Regions from separate parts of the Venatoribacter cucullus genome, predicted to be linked through region 2. Evidence: predicted binding sites of a transcription regulator. Region 2 holds the regulator's gene; each other region holds the start of a gene.
The links. The regulator sigma-54, encoded in region 2, starts transcription at its own class of promoters, with help from an activator protein. The targets are predictions, from matches to a motif close to TGGCACNNNNNTTGCTNT.
Positions count from the first base shown of each region.

Region 1: the regulator sigma-54 is predicted to act here: its motif matches at 2,880-2,897, upstream of flgB (flagellar basal body rod protein FlgB).
Region 3: the regulator sigma-54 is predicted to act here: its motif matches at 3,557-3,574, upstream of GJQ55_RS02620 (ammonium transporter).

Region 1 is NZ_CP046056.1:2,059,149-2,064,015, reverse strand. Features, by position in the region: gene flgA (flagellar basal body P-ring formation chaperone FlgA) at 164-835, opposite strand; gene GJQ55_RS09800 (chemotaxis protein CheV) at 977-1,900, shown strand; gene GJQ55_RS09795 (CheR family methyltransferase) at 1,925-2,764, shown strand; gene flgB (flagellar basal body rod protein FlgB) at 2,931-3,329, shown strand; gene flgC (flagellar basal body rod protein FlgC) at 3,332-3,778, shown strand; gene GJQ55_RS09780 (flagellar hook assembly protein FlgD) at 3,792-4,580, shown strand; gene GJQ55_RS09775 (flagellar hook-basal body complex protein) at 4,609-4,867, shown strand, end outside.
Region 2 is NZ_CP046056.1:2,367,989-2,372,855, forward strand. Features, by position in the region: gene lptC (LPS export ABC transporter periplasmic protein LptC) at 1-524, shown strand, start outside; gene lptA (lipopolysaccharide transport periplasmic protein LptA) at 502-1,077, shown strand; gene lptB (LPS export ABC transporter ATP-binding protein) at 1,074-1,799, shown strand; gene GJQ55_RS11255 (RNA polymerase factor sigma-54) at 1,894-3,387, shown strand; gene hpf (ribosome hibernation-promoting factor, HPF/YfiA family) at 3,430-3,732, shown strand; gene GJQ55_RS11265 (PTS sugar transporter subunit IIA) at 3,736-4,197, shown strand; gene rapZ (RNase adapter RapZ) at 4,216-4,867, shown strand, end outside.
Region 3 is NZ_CP046056.1:510,440-515,306, reverse strand. Features, by position in the region: gene GJQ55_RS02635 (thiolase family protein) at 1-43, shown strand, start outside; gene purU (formyltetrahydrofolate deformylase) at 466-1,317, opposite strand; gene GJQ55_RS02625 (hypothetical protein) at 1,422-2,072, opposite strand; gene GJQ55_RS02620 (ammonium transporter) at 2,201-3,490, opposite strand; gene GJQ55_RS02615 (CBS domain-containing protein) at 3,826-4,425, shown strand; gene ppnN (nucleotide 5'-monophosphate nucleosidase PpnN) at 4,440-4,867, shown strand, end outside.

The DNA.
Region 1 (4,867 bases), 310 kb from region 2:
TCTCCGGGCCAGTTCAGGGTAGTGACACTCCTGCTATAAGTGTTATCGGCGGCCTGCTTTGAAACTTTAGGGTTTCTTTGGTGTTTCTTTAACTCTTTTTTCTGCGTTCCGGCGGTTGGCCAGGCGGTTGACCAGACGGTTTCTTCCGGTGCCGTTGAAGGCTTCAGTCAACCTGCACCAGTCCGCGCTCAAGTACGGTAGCCCGGATAATTTTTTGCGAGCTCTCATTGCGTACCCGAATGCGGTCACCGGCACTGCCGGCGTCCAGAGCGGTGCCTTTCATTTCAATGCGGATGCCGGGGCGCTGTACCCGGATATTCACCTGCTGACCGCGTTCTACCAGTACTGGCAGGGCAATCATGTCGCGGCTTAACACGGTGCCGGCGCGCAGGGTACGGCGTAATTCCATACCCGGCAAGCTATCGGCCGAGGTTAAAAAATCTTTACTCAGGGCGCCAATATCGTGGCGCACCAGGCTGATGTCGGCGGCGGTCAGTCTCTGGCCGGCACTGACGCTGCGGGCCAGAACCGCGACCTCGCGGAAAATCTGAATCTGTACCGCCAGATTTTGCCGCCACCAGGGCTGTTCGCAGCTGATCTCCAGACCATTACGGCCGGGCTGCAGCGGGCGCAGCAGGTTAATCTGCCAGGGCTGTTCACAGTGCTGTAACTGAAAGTTCGGGCTCAGGCCGGGAAAACTGATACTACAGTCTGCGCCGGGGCCGCCGATATCCTGCCAGCGCTGGCATAATTCATCGCTTACTTGTTGTTGCCAGTCGCTGGTGCTGGCAGCAACGGACAGCGGCAGCAACATCGACAGCAACAACAGCAGCAAAAAAGCTGCAAATAATCTGTCCCTGCGAAGGATGTCTACTATGCTCATTGGCAGATACAATCGTATGTCATTAACTTGGCGCCTTATGTGTACATGGCATCATACAGCAAAGGTTGTGCCGGGTTACTTCTGGAGAGTCTTATGGCAGGTGTAATGGATTCGGTCAATCAGCGCACCCAGCTGGTTGGTCAGAACCGTCTGGAGCTGTTGCTGTTCCGTCTGAACGGTAAGCAGGTGTACGGCATCAACGTGTTCAAAGTAAAAGAAGTGCTGCAATGCCCGAAGCTGACGTTGCTGCCACGCAGTAATCCGGTGGTGCGTGGGGTTGCCCATATCCGCTCCGGCACCATTCCGATTATGGATCTGAGCATGGCTACCGGTAACAAGCCCTTGCAGGATCTGAGTACGGCCTTTGTGATCATTACCGAGTTCAACCTGAAAACTCAGGGGTTTCTGGTGGCCGGGGTGGAGCGCATTGTGAACATGAACTGGGGTGATATTCATCCGCCACCGAAGGGTACCGGCCGTGAGCATTACCTGACGGCGGTGACGCATCTGGATGACCATATGGTAGAGATTATCGACGTGGAGAAAATCCTCGCCGAAGTCTCGCCCATCAATGAGCAAATCAGTGAAGGTGTGGTCAGTGCTGAGGTACATGAAAAAGCCCGTAGCCGCAAAGTGCTGATTGTGGATGATTCCAAAATCGCCCGTAAGCAAATCACCCGCTGTCTGCAGGATGTCGGCGTGGAGGTGGTGGTACTGGAAGATGGCCGGCAAGCCTGGAACCACCTGGAAGCCCTGGTGGAAAATGGCGAGCGGCCGCAGGACCATTATCTGATGCTGATTTCCGACATCGAAATGCCCGAAATGGACGGCTACACCTTAACCAGTAATATCCGTGGCGACAGCCGCATGAACGGTTTCTTTATTGTGCTGCACTCGTCACTGAGTGGTGTATTTAATAAAACCATGGTGCAGAAAGTGGGCGCCGATGATTTTATTGCCAAATTTGATCCCGATATCCTGGCCGAAAAAGTGGCCAAACAGGTGCAGTCGGCGTAACTGAAGGTGCTGGAACTCAAAACTATGACAAAAGAAATGACGGCAGACGAATACAATCGTTTCCGCCTTATGCTGGAAAAAAACAGCGGCATCATGTTGGGGCAGGGCAAAGAGTACCTGGTTACCAGCCGTCTGCGCCGCCTGATGGAACGGGAATCCATCAACAGCATTACTGAACTGATGAGCGCCATGGAACGCAGCCGCAGCCTGCAGGAAACCGTCATCGACGCCATGACCACCAACGAAACCCTGTGGTTCCGCGATGAGCACCCCTACCGTATTTTCCGGGAAAAACTGCTGCCGGAAATTGCTGCTCAGCGGCGGCCACTGAAAATCTGGTCGGCGGCTTGTTCTACCGGTCAGGAACCCTACTCGCTGAGTATGGAAATAGAAGAATACAAAAAGCGTAACCCGGGCCAGCTGATGGCTGGCGAGCGCATTCTGGCGACGGATATTTCCCCAAGCTCTCTGGCCGCTGCCAAAGAAGGGGTGTATCAGCAGCTGGCGATCCGCCGCGGTATGAATGACATTCACCTGAAAAACTACTTCGATGAAGACAGCGATGGCCGCTGGCGTATCCGTCAGAATGTACGGGGCCGGGTGGAGTTCCGCATTCAGAACCTGCAGCAAAGTTTTGCCATGCTGGGTAAGTTCGACATCATCTTCTGCCGCAACGTACTTATCTACTTTTCGGCCGAACTGAAAACCGACATCCTGCGCCGCATGCACGCCAGCCTGAACCCGGGTGGCTACTTAATGCTGGGCGCTTCCGAAGCGCTGAATAACCTGAGCGATTACTACGAAATGGTGCAATGCCATCCGGGTATCGTGTACCGGGCCAAGCCGTTCAGCGGCCAGCGGTAAAGCTTTGCCGCTGTCGCGGCATTGCCGTTTACCGGTTGCTGTTTTGCCGCCTTATTGCCGCTCTTCTGAGCGGCAATTTCTTTATAACTCCTTGAAAAATAACAACTTATAAAATTGGCACAAGGGTTGCTTTGTTCTGGACATAGTCACCAGATGAGAACCCCTTATGGCCTCCATCAATTTCAGCAACGCCCTTGGCATTCACCCCAGCGCCCTGCAATTGCGTGCCGCCCGGGCTGAAGTTCTGGCCAATAACCTGGCCAACGCTGATACCCCTGGTTTCAAAGCCCGCGACATTAATTTTCAGGCGGTGCTGAAAGGTGAAATCCACAGCAGCCGTTCAGTTGGTCTGGAACGCACCCACAGTGGTCATATCGATGGCCGCGGCAATGTGGAAGAAGAGCTGTTGTTCCGCAACCCGACCCAGCCTTCCATTGATGGCAACACGGTTGATTCACAAATGGAACAGGCGCTGTTTGCCCGCAACGCCATGAATTACAACGCCAGCTTTGAATTTCTGAACAGCAAATTCAACGGCCTGAAAAGCGTTATCCGGGGAGAATAACCATGTCCTTGTCCAACGTTTTTGATATCGCCGGCTCCGGCATGAACGCTCAGTCGATCCGCATCAACACGACTGCCAGCAACATCGCCAACGCCGAAAGCGCGTCCAGCTCGGTGGATGAAACCTACCGCGCCCGCAAGCCCTGGTTTGCGGTGATGCAGAAGGCTTACATGGAAGTGAACGAACACAACCAGTTTCAGGAGCTGACCGGCAACACCGGCGCCGGTGTGCAGGTGATGGGCATTGTCGAAAAAGATGCGCCGCTGCAACTGCGCTTCCAGCCCGACCACCCGATGGCCAACGAAGATGGCTATGTGTACTACCCGAACGTGAATATCGTTGAGGAAATGACCGACATGATGGCCTCCTCACGCAGTTATCAGATGAACGTCGAAGTGCTCAAAACAGCAAAACAAATGCTGCAACGCACCCTGACACTGGGCCAGTAAGGAGCATCTCAGCATGATTAACGATGTCAGCAACAACGCCGCCGTACTGGACCAGTACCGCAAACCCAGCAACAGCGACGAGCCGAAAAGCAACGAGCTGGGCCGGGATGCCTTCCTGGAACTGATGGTTGCGCAAATGAACAACCAGAACCCGCTGGAACCCACCGACAACCAGGCCTTTGTGGCTCAGCTGGCGCAGTTCTCCACCGTCGAAGGTATCGACAAGCTCAATACCTCGGCTGAGAGCATGATGGCGCGCTTTAACTCCGCCTCGGCGCTGCAGGCGTCCGGCATGGTTGGCCAATCGGTGATTGTCGATGGCAACAAAACCGGCCTGCTGCTGAATGGTGGCATTGTCAGTGGCTATGCCGAACTGGAAGACAGCGCCGCCGATATGGTGCTGACCATTGAAGATAAGAATGGCCAGCTGCTGGAGCAGATTCCGCTGGGCAGTCACGGCGAAGGCTCTATGTCCATTCGCTGGGACGGCCTGAACCTGATGCTGGACGGCAAGATTGTGGATGTGGACGCCAGCAAGCTGAACCGTCAGGAATACTACAAAGACGAAGAAGGCGAGCCGGTGCTGGATGCCAATGGAAACAAAGTGCCGATGCCGTATCCGTCCGGTGAATACGTCTTCCGGGTGAATGGCATGGTAGCTGGCAAAGCCGAAGAATTAGGTATGCAAATGAGCTCACGGGTCGACAGTGTCACCATGAGCAAAAACGGTGGCGTTATTCTGAATCTGGCCGGTGGCCAGAGCGCCTCACTGGATCAGATTAAACAGGTACTGGACGAGTAGTTCGGGAACAGGCAACGAGGAACATATTATGGCTTTTAATATTGGTTTAAGTGGAATCCGTGCTGCCTCTACCGATCTGTCGGTAACAGGTAACAACATCGCCAACGCCAGTACCGTTGGTTTTAAACAGTCACGCACCGAATTCGGTGACGTTTACACCACCACGCTGCTGGGTACTGGCTCCAAGCCGGTCGGCAGCGGTGTGATGGTGGAAAACGTCCGTCAGCAATTCAGCCAGGGCAATATCAGCGGCACCGGCAATGCACTGGATATGGCCATTGATGGCA
Region 2 (4,867 bases):
GCCTGCTGAACCTCGACCGGGTAAAAGAAATGCCGGTAACAGCCACCCCGGTGGTCAGTGGAAATGAAGAGGCCGACTATTACGGTGACCAACTGTATCAGCGCCAGTACAACGCGGCCGGTCAGCTGGAGCAGAGCTTCCGCGCCGCCACCCTGCAGCATTTTCCGCTGTCTGCCGTGTCGCACTTTACCCGGCCGCGCATTATCACCACGGCTGAAGACGGCAAAATGTGGCAGATTGATGCCCTGACCGGCGAAGCACTGGACCAGGACGAGCGTCTGACCCTGCGTGAGCAGGTGGAAATCCGCTCCATCAACACGCCCGCTGACGACCCGATTACCATCCATACCGACTGGCTGAACTACCATGCCGGGCAGCAGACCGCCACCACCGATGCACCGGTGGTGATCCGTCATCCGGCCACGCTGACCGAAGCCACCGGCATGACCCTCAATGTCGCTGACCGCACCCTGCAACTTCATCATCAGGTAAACACCCGTTATGTGCCGCAAGCATCTGAATAAACTCTGTGCCGCTGCCCTGCTGCTGCCGGCGCTGGCGTCCGCACTGCCGGAAGACTTCAACCAGGAAGTGGTGATTGTTTCCGACCGCGCCGAAATTGACCGTCAGGCCGGAGTCGTGATCTATCAGGGCGATGTCCTCCTGACGCAGGGCACCCTGCGTATTGAGTCTGACCGCCTGACAGTGGTCAGCACCGAAGGCCGGATGGAAAAAGCCACCGCCGAAGGCCAGCCGGCCCGTTATCAGCAGCAGATCAACCCCGGCTCACCGCTGACCCATGCGCACGCGCAACGCATCGACTATCTGGCCGCCAATCAGGAAGCCATCCTGATCGGCAATGCCGTACTGCGGCAGGACAGCAACGAAATTACCGGTGAGCGTATCCGCTACGATATGAACACCGAAGTCATCTCCGCTGGCCAGCCAGCCGACGCTGGGGAAAAACCGGCCCGGATCAAAGTGATCTTCCAGCCCAAAACCGCTGAGCCGGCCACAGCGCCCGCTCCGGCAGTAACCGTTCCGGATGCACCGGTTCCGGCGGAGACCCAGCCATGAAAACCCTGCACGCCGAATCGCTGGCAAAAAGCTACGGCAACCGCCAGATCGTTAAAGACGTCTCCATGTCGGTGAACAGCGGCCAGATTGTCGGCCTGCTCGGCCCCAATGGTGCCGGCAAAACCACCTGTTTCTATATGATTGTGAATCTGGTGCAGGCGGATAACGGCCGTGTGCGCATCGACGATGAAGACATTAGCCACCTGCCCATGCACGGACGAGCCAAAAAAGGCATTGGTTACCTGCCGCAGGAAGCCTCTATTTTCCGCAAGCTGAGCGTGGCCGATAACATTATGGCCATTCTGGAAACCCGCAAAGACCTCGATAAAGCCGGTAAACAGGCCAAGCTGGAAAGCCTGCTGGATGAGTTTCATATTCAGCATATCCGTGACAGCAAAGGCATGGCGCTGTCCGGTGGCGAACGGCGGCGGGTGGAAATTGCCCGCGCGCTGGCGGCCGAACCCTCCTTTATTCTGCTCGATGAGCCTTTCGCCGGGGTTGACCCCATCTCCGTTGCCGACATCATGGATATTATCCGCCAGCTGAAAGCGCGCGGCATCGGCGTACTGATTACTGACCACAATGTGCGGGAAACACTGGCCATCTGTGAAAAAGCCTATATCGTCGGCGGCGGCCATATTATTGCCGAAGGTACCGCTGAGCAGGTATTGGCCAACGAACAGGTGCGTAAACAGTATCTCGGAGAAGATTTCCGCCTGTGAGCCAGTAACTGACGTGGTTTGTCAAGGATAGCCAGACCGGGCCCTTGGCGTATAATGCAACATTAATGCCGTTTTGAGTGAATACTGAAGCCCTATGAAAGCCTCCCTGCAGTTAAAGATGGGTCAGCAACTCACGATGACCCCGCAATTACAGCAAGCCATCCGCCTGCTGCAATTGTCGACCCTCGATCTGCAACAGGAAATTCAGGAAGCGCTTGATTCCAACCCCATGCTGGAAGTGGAAGAAAACGAACACGACGGCCTCAACGATTTATCCTTGCCGGCGACCGCCGACATCAGCACCGAAGTCAGCAGCCACGACCATGACGATGGCGCTGACACCCCGGAACTGGACGAACAATGGTCACAGGAACAGATTCCGGATGACCTGCCGGTCGACAGCCAGTGGGAAGATACCTACCAGACCACCGCCGGCGTGGCCTCCGGCAACAGCGGCGCCATCGACGACGACTTTGACTACGACGCCCGTCACGCCAGCACCGACAGCCTGCAGGACCACCTGCTGTGGCAGCTGAACCTGACCCCGATGTCCGATACCGACCGCGATATCGCCCTGATGCTGATCGACGGCGTCGATGATGACGGCTACCTGCACACCACGGTTGAGGATGTGCTGGAAAGCATGGACCCGGAGCTGAACGTCGAAGAAGACGAAGTGATGGCCGTGCTGCACCGCCTGCAACAATTTGACCCGGCCGGGGTATTTGGCCGCGACCTGCGCGAATGCCTGCTGCTGCAACTGCACCAGATGCCGGCCGACACCCCCTGGCTGGCGGAAACCCGGCTGGTGATCAGCGAACATATTGAGCTGCTGGGCAACCGCGACTACCCGACCCTGATGCGCAAAACCAAACTGCGCGAAGATGATCTGAAAGCCGTGCTGCGGTTAATCAAAGAGCTGAACCCCAAGCCCGGCTCCGGGATCAGTTCCGAACAGGCCGAATACGTTATTCCCGATGTGATCGTGCGTAATATCCGCGACGAATGGCGGGTGGAACTGAACCCCGACATTGCCCCCAAGCTGCGCGTCAACGCCGATTACGCCGCCCTTATCCGCCGCTCCGACAACAGCACCGATAACGCCTTTCTGCGCGACAACCTGCAGGAAGCGCGCTGGTTTATCAAAAGCCTGCAAAGCCGCAACGAAACCCTGCTGAAAGTGGCGACCAAAATTGTCGAATACCAGATCGACTTTTTCGAGCAGGGTGAAGAAGCCATGAAACCGCTGGTACTGCACGATATTGCCGAAGCGGTGGGCATGCACGAATCAACCATTTCGCGGGTCACCACGCAAAAATACATGCACACCCCGCGCGGTATTTTCGAGCTGAAATACTTTTTCTCCAGCCACGTCAGTACCGACAGCGGTGGCGAATGTTCCTCCACCGCCATCCGTGCCATGATCAAAAAACTGATTGCCGATGAAAATGCCCGCAAACCATTAAGTGACAGCAAACTGGCTGCCTTGCTGGCCGACAAGGGGATTCAGGTTGCACGCCGTACCGTTGCCAAGTACCGTGAAGCCATGCTTATTCCGCCGTCGAACGAACGCAAACAACTGATTTAAAACTGTTTTAACTTACCAGCATAAAAACCAAGGAGTCTGGATATGAAAATCAACCTCAGCGGCCACCACATCGAAATTACCGAAGCGCTGCAAAGCTATGTGGAAGAAAAAATGTCACGCCTGAGCCGTCATTTCGACAACATCACCAACGGCCAGGTGACCCTGACCGTAGTGAAAGAACGCATGACTGCGGAAGCCACCATCCACGTTGCCGGTGCCGACCTGCACGCCAGCGCTGAACATGACGATATGTACGCCGCCATCGACCAGATGACCGACAAACTCGACCGCCAGGTGTTAAAACACAAAGAAAAACTGGTGGACCGTCAGCACGGTCACAACTGAGCCATGGCCATCAGCATCGGGGATATTCTGACCCCGGAACGTACGTTATTTGACGCCCCGGTTTCCAGTAAGAAAAAGTTACTGGAATATCTGGCCGGTTTTGTCGCCGACCTGACACCGGACAGTTCCGCCGACGATATTTACGAGCGCTTACTGGGCCGTGAACGGCTGGGCAGCACCGGCATCGGGGAGGGCATTGCCATTCCCCATTGCCGCCTGCCACAGTGTCAGCATCCTTTTGGCGTACTGCTGCGCCTGAGCGAAGCCATTGACTATGACGCCGTTGACCGGCGGCCGGTCGACCTGGTGTTTGCCCTGTTCGTACCGGAAGAAGCCAACGACGAGCACCTGCAGGTGCTGGCCATGCTGGCGCGTAATTTCACCGAGCCAGACTACCGGGAAGCGTTGCGTAACGCACCGGATGCCGGCCGCCTGTACCAACGGGCACTGCACACGGAAGCCTGAGCAGGCATAAGGAGCAATATGCGTCTGGTCATTATCAGCGGCCGTTCCGGCTCAGGAAAATCCAGCGCCCTGCACGTGTTGGAAGACCTCGGTTTCTATTGCATTGACAACCTGCCGGTGGCCTTGCTGCCGGCACTGGTGCATCAGACGGAAGGGGAAGAAAAACTGTCACGGGTGGCGGTAAGCATTGATGCCCGCAACCTGCCCCATGCTTTCGACCGCATCGACGATGTCCTGCACGAATTGCCCAGTGAGGAATACCAGCTCGATGTGGTGTATCTGGATGCCAGCGAAGAAGTGCTGCTGCAGCGCTTCAGCGCCACCCGGCGCAAACACCCGCTCACCGGCCCGGACGTATCTCTGGCCGAAGCCATCCGGCAGGAAAAACAGCTGCTGCACCCGATTGCCGACCTGGCCGACCTGACACTGGATACCACCAGCATGTCGGTACACGAGCTGCGCAGCCAGATTAAACTGCGGGTCGCGGGAAAATCCGGCAGCGACATTGCCATTCTGTTTGAGTCTTTTGGTTTCAAACACGGCGTCCCGATTGATGCCGATTATGTATTCGATGTGCGCAACCTGCCCAACCCCTACTGGGACCCGGCGTTACGCCGCTTCACCGGCCGCGACCAGGAAATCATCGGTTTTCTGCAGAATGAACCCCAGG
Region 3 (4,867 bases), 970 kb from region 2:
CGGTGGCGGTGAAGCCGTAGCAGTAGCGATTGAACTGGTTTAATCGGGTTTGATGGCTGGTGCCGCCGCTGGCGGCACGCTGAACGGAAAACGGGAGATGCCTTTGGGTACCTCCCGTTTTTTTATGCCGGTAATTCAGCGGGGTTGTAGGAGGGGAATTTTTCAGCGCAGGTTGTAGGAGGGACATTTTTGTCCCGATTCGGGCCGCAGGCCCGCTTATATCATGCTGCAAAATTGCAGCCTCTGACGCTCTATCGCGGCAAAAATGCCGCTCCTACATTTATTCGTTGGGCGTTCGGAGTTGAGCGTTGGGCGTGCCCGAATTGTAGGAGTGACATTTTTGTCACGATTCGGGTTGTTAAACCCGCCTTCACCGCGTTGATGTTTATCGGCCCGCCGTTGGCGGACATCGCGGCAAAAATGCCGCTCCTACCAGCCTCTCCCGTCTCCCGTTAAGCGTCCTGCTTAAAAAACAATGGTTTTATTGCCGTGCAGCAGCACCCGATCTTCCAAATGGCTGCGCACCCCGCGCGCCAGCACCATTTTTTCCACGTCTTTACCCAACCGCACCATGTCGTCGACGGTGTCGTTATGGCTGATGCGAATAACGTCCTGGTCAATAATCGGGCCGGCGTCCAGCTCGGGGGTAACGTAATGGCAGGTGGCACCAATCAGTTTTACGCCGCGCTCGGCGGCCTGATGGTAAGGCTTGGCCCCAACAAACGACGGCAAGAAACTGTGGTGAATATTAATCACCTGGCCGTGGTAACGGCTGCACAGTTCCGGCGGAATAATTTGCATATAGCGCGCCAGCACAATGGTGTCGGCTTTGTGTTCTTCCACAATGGCGTTCACGCGGGCGAAGTGCTCGGCTTTATTGGCCGGGTCGACCGGTACGTGGAAAAACGGAATGCCGTGCCATTCCACCAGTGAACGCAGCGTATCGTGGTTGGAAATAACACAGGGAATGTCACAGTGCAGTTCTTTACTGTGCCAGCGGTGCAGTAAATCCACCAGGCAGTGGCTTTCTTTACTGGCCATTAAAATTACTTTTTTCGGTGCGCCGGAATCATTTACCTGCCAGTCCATGCCAAACTCTTCAGCAATGGGGGCAAACTGCGCTTTCAGTTCTTCCAGCCCGAAGGGTAAAGAATTGACGCGGATGCAGTGGCGCATAAAGAAGTGGCCACTGACCGGGTCGGAATAATGGTTGGCTTCCACAATCCAGCCGCCGTGGCCGGAAAAAAACTGCCCCACCTTGGCCACAATGCCAACACGGTCAGGGCAGGAAATGGTTAAGCGGTAAACGGGTTCCATAGCGGATCTCATGCATCGTCGGAATGAATGGCCGCTAGTTTACTGCCAGTTGGCGCCGGATGTTACCCCCCGATACCGCTGCTTATAACCAAAGCACCCCGAACTTACTTTTCCAGCAGCAACCGCGGGTCGGCATTATGGCGGCGATCCGCCCCGGCACTGCGGATGCTGAGGCTGAGAATGCGGTCAGCATCCACCGGGCCCAGGTATTCACACAAGCCGATGTAAACAAAGTTCAGCAGGCGCTTCAGCTGCACCAGCGGCGCGCCCTGCACGGCGATGGGGTCACCGCCCTGCTCCCATAAGGTGAAGGCATAGGCGATGTTTTGCGGCAGGCCATTGCGCACAGCCTGTTCGCTGGCAAAGCGTTTTACCTGCCGTGCGGTATCGGAACGCAACTGGCCGAACAGATGCTCCAGCACACTGCTGAAGGCCTGGCTCCAGTCAGCACTGTCGGCTGCAAATACGCCCAGCGCTTCCTGCTGCTGGCGGTACTGCAGCATCTGCTCGATGGGGTCTGGTTTTAAGCCGTTGCTGTTGGCCATCAGCTGGCTTATTAATTGCCGGTACAGCTGGGGCCGGTTGGCGGATATTTCCGGAATATCTCCGCACTGCGATAAAAATCCATTTAATTCGTACTGGGATTTATCGGCAAACTGATTTTGCCAGCGCCACATGGCTTCCCACAGGGTTTCCCCGCGCAGATAGTCCGACAACACAGTAAATACAGCACGACGTTTACTTTCGATTGTCATGGTTACAGCTCATTTTTTTACAGTGAATGGTAATACTGAATCGTTATTCGCTATGGTCAATTACTCACGACGGCCAATTATTCGCGATGACCAATTATTCGCGATGACCAATTATTCGCGATGGCTAATTATTCCCGATGATAAGTAACGTTCTGATGAAATTCCGGATAACCGATTTCATCATGCTCGGTGTAATCCAAACCGCGCTGCTCGTCTTCGGTACTGGCCCGCAAACCGAATAACTTATGCAGTACATAAAACAAAATTAACGCCGTCGGGAAAGCCCAGAAAAAAGCCGAGAAAATACCGATAATCTGTACTGCAATCTGGTAGCCATCAAACATATTGCCCTGCACAAACATGCCCGCTGCCAGTGTGCCCCAGGCACCGGCAAAGCCATGTACCGGAATGGCGCCCACCACATCATCCAGGCGACGACGCTCCAGCCAGCCGGCGCCGTACACCGATATAGCGCCGGCGATTAAACCGGTTAACGCGGCAAACTCCGGCCCCATGCTGGCAGCACCGGCGGTAATACCCACCAGTCCGGCAACACTGCCGTTAACGGTGGCGGTTAACAGCACCGGGCGGCGGGTTATTTTGCTGAACAGCAACGCACCAATGGCACCGGCCGAAGCCGCCAGCTGGGTATTCAGAATAATCAGGCCCACATCCGCGCTGGCCGCCAGCGTGCTGCCGCCGTTAAAGCCGAACCAGCCCAGCCATAAAATAAAACCACCCAAGGCCACCAACGATAAATTGTGGCCGGGAATGGTGCGCGGCTGGCCACTGTTGCGATCAAAACGACCGGTACGGGCACCCAGCACAATAATGCCGGCCAGTGCGCACCAGGCACCCACTGAATGCACCACGGTAGAACCGGCGAAATCAATAAAGCCCAGTTTGGCCAGCCAGCCCTGCCCGCCATACATGCCACCCCAGGCCCAGCTGCCGAACACCGGATAAATAAAGGCCGTAATTACACAGGCGGCCACTAAATACGCATCGTAGCGGGTGCGCTCTGCCATGGCGCCACTGCAAATGGTTACCGCCGTGGCGGCGAACATAATCTGAAACAATAAAACGGTAAAATCCCAGGGCGTGCCGGTGGTTAAGGCAAAATGACTGGCACCAAAAAAACCGCTGCTGTTACTGCCGAACATCAGGCCGAAACCCACCAACCAGAAAATAAGGCTGCCAGCGCACACATCGACATAGTTTTTCATCATCACGTTGACGGCATTTTTAGCCCGAGACATACCGCTTTCCAGCAAGGCAAAACCCGCCTGCATAAAAAACACCATGGCGGCAGCAATACACACCCACAAAATATTGATGTTCTGACTGCCAGCCACCGCCCCGTCGGCATTGGCTGCCAATGGCATCAGCAGCAGTAAAGCGGATAGTTTTTGTTTCATCGTTTGTTCCTGAATAATATTTTTTGTCGCTGCGCGTACAGCAAACGACTGAATGGTTACTCAGGAAAGGCAAGGGCTGTGCCATTACTGTGAAAGGCATTAATAAAATGCCCAAAGGCCCGTTGCCGCACTGTTTTTTGTGATTGATTTCAACCTGTCACCGCCATGGTGCCGGTAGCCGTGCGCCGCGACAGCGCAATGTGGTGAACCATAATTGAGCATGCCAGCAAGCACTGCACCATAAGGGTACGCCCCTGTCCGCGCCGCACCGTACAAAGCTGACACTGTTCTTAGCCACTGTTATATTGCCCACAGGCCAGCAACAGGACAGCACTATGGCACTGGTTGTATTTGATATGGGTCGGCGGGTAGAAACCCCGATACGGCCACAGCAAAAGCGGGTACAGGCCACCGAAGCCACCGCCGGTGTACACCCGATTTCGCATACCGATGCCAGCCACAGCGGCGAAGCGGCCCTGCAGGCGTATCAGCAACAAAAGGAAAAGCATCCCGATGCGGTCGGTTTTATCCGTGAGGTGATGCACCGCGAAGTGCGCACACTGCCGCCCTCAGCCACCGTGCAACAAGCCTGGGATCTGGTGCAGAAAACAGGTTACCACCATTTGCCGGTGATCGATGAAAACCGCCAGGTGCTGGCCATGTTTTCTGATTTTGATTTGCTGCAGGCCTTAGCCCGCCAACCGGCGAGCACGCTGCCGCTGTTCTGGCGCAGCAACATTATGGCGCTGACGGTTAAGCCGGTGCTCTGTGTATTGCAGGATACCGACATACGCCAGAGCAGCCGCATTTTATACGAGTACAACATTGGCGCCCTGCCGGTTCTGAATAACAACAACGAACTCTGTGGCATTGTTACCCGCAGCGATATTCTGCGTTTACTCAGCCACTATGGGCCAATGGAATTATGGGCCTGACGGCCGGAGATTTTATGGTTAAGCATTACGAACTGATTCACCCGAAAACCACCATGCGCGTATTGTCGCGCTATGAAATTGAACAACTGCGCGACATCGACAGCGAAACCTACGAACTGGTAAAACGCTGCTGCTATGCCGTGCTCAGCGCCGGCAGCCAGTCGGATAATTATCTGGAATTAAAAGAAGAATTCCGCCATTTCGATATTGAAGTGCAGCAGGAAGACCGCGGCATTGTGCTGAATTTAATTAATCCGCCGGAAAGCGCTTTTGTCGATGGCGAAATTATCCGTGGTGTACGCGAGCAACTATTTTCGGTACTGCGCGATGTGCTGTATGCGCAGGAATCCGTGTTAAAAGCCCATCGTTTTAACCTCAGCAACAGCGAAGACATTACCAACGCCGTATTTCATTTATTGCGTAACGCCAATGTCCTGAAACC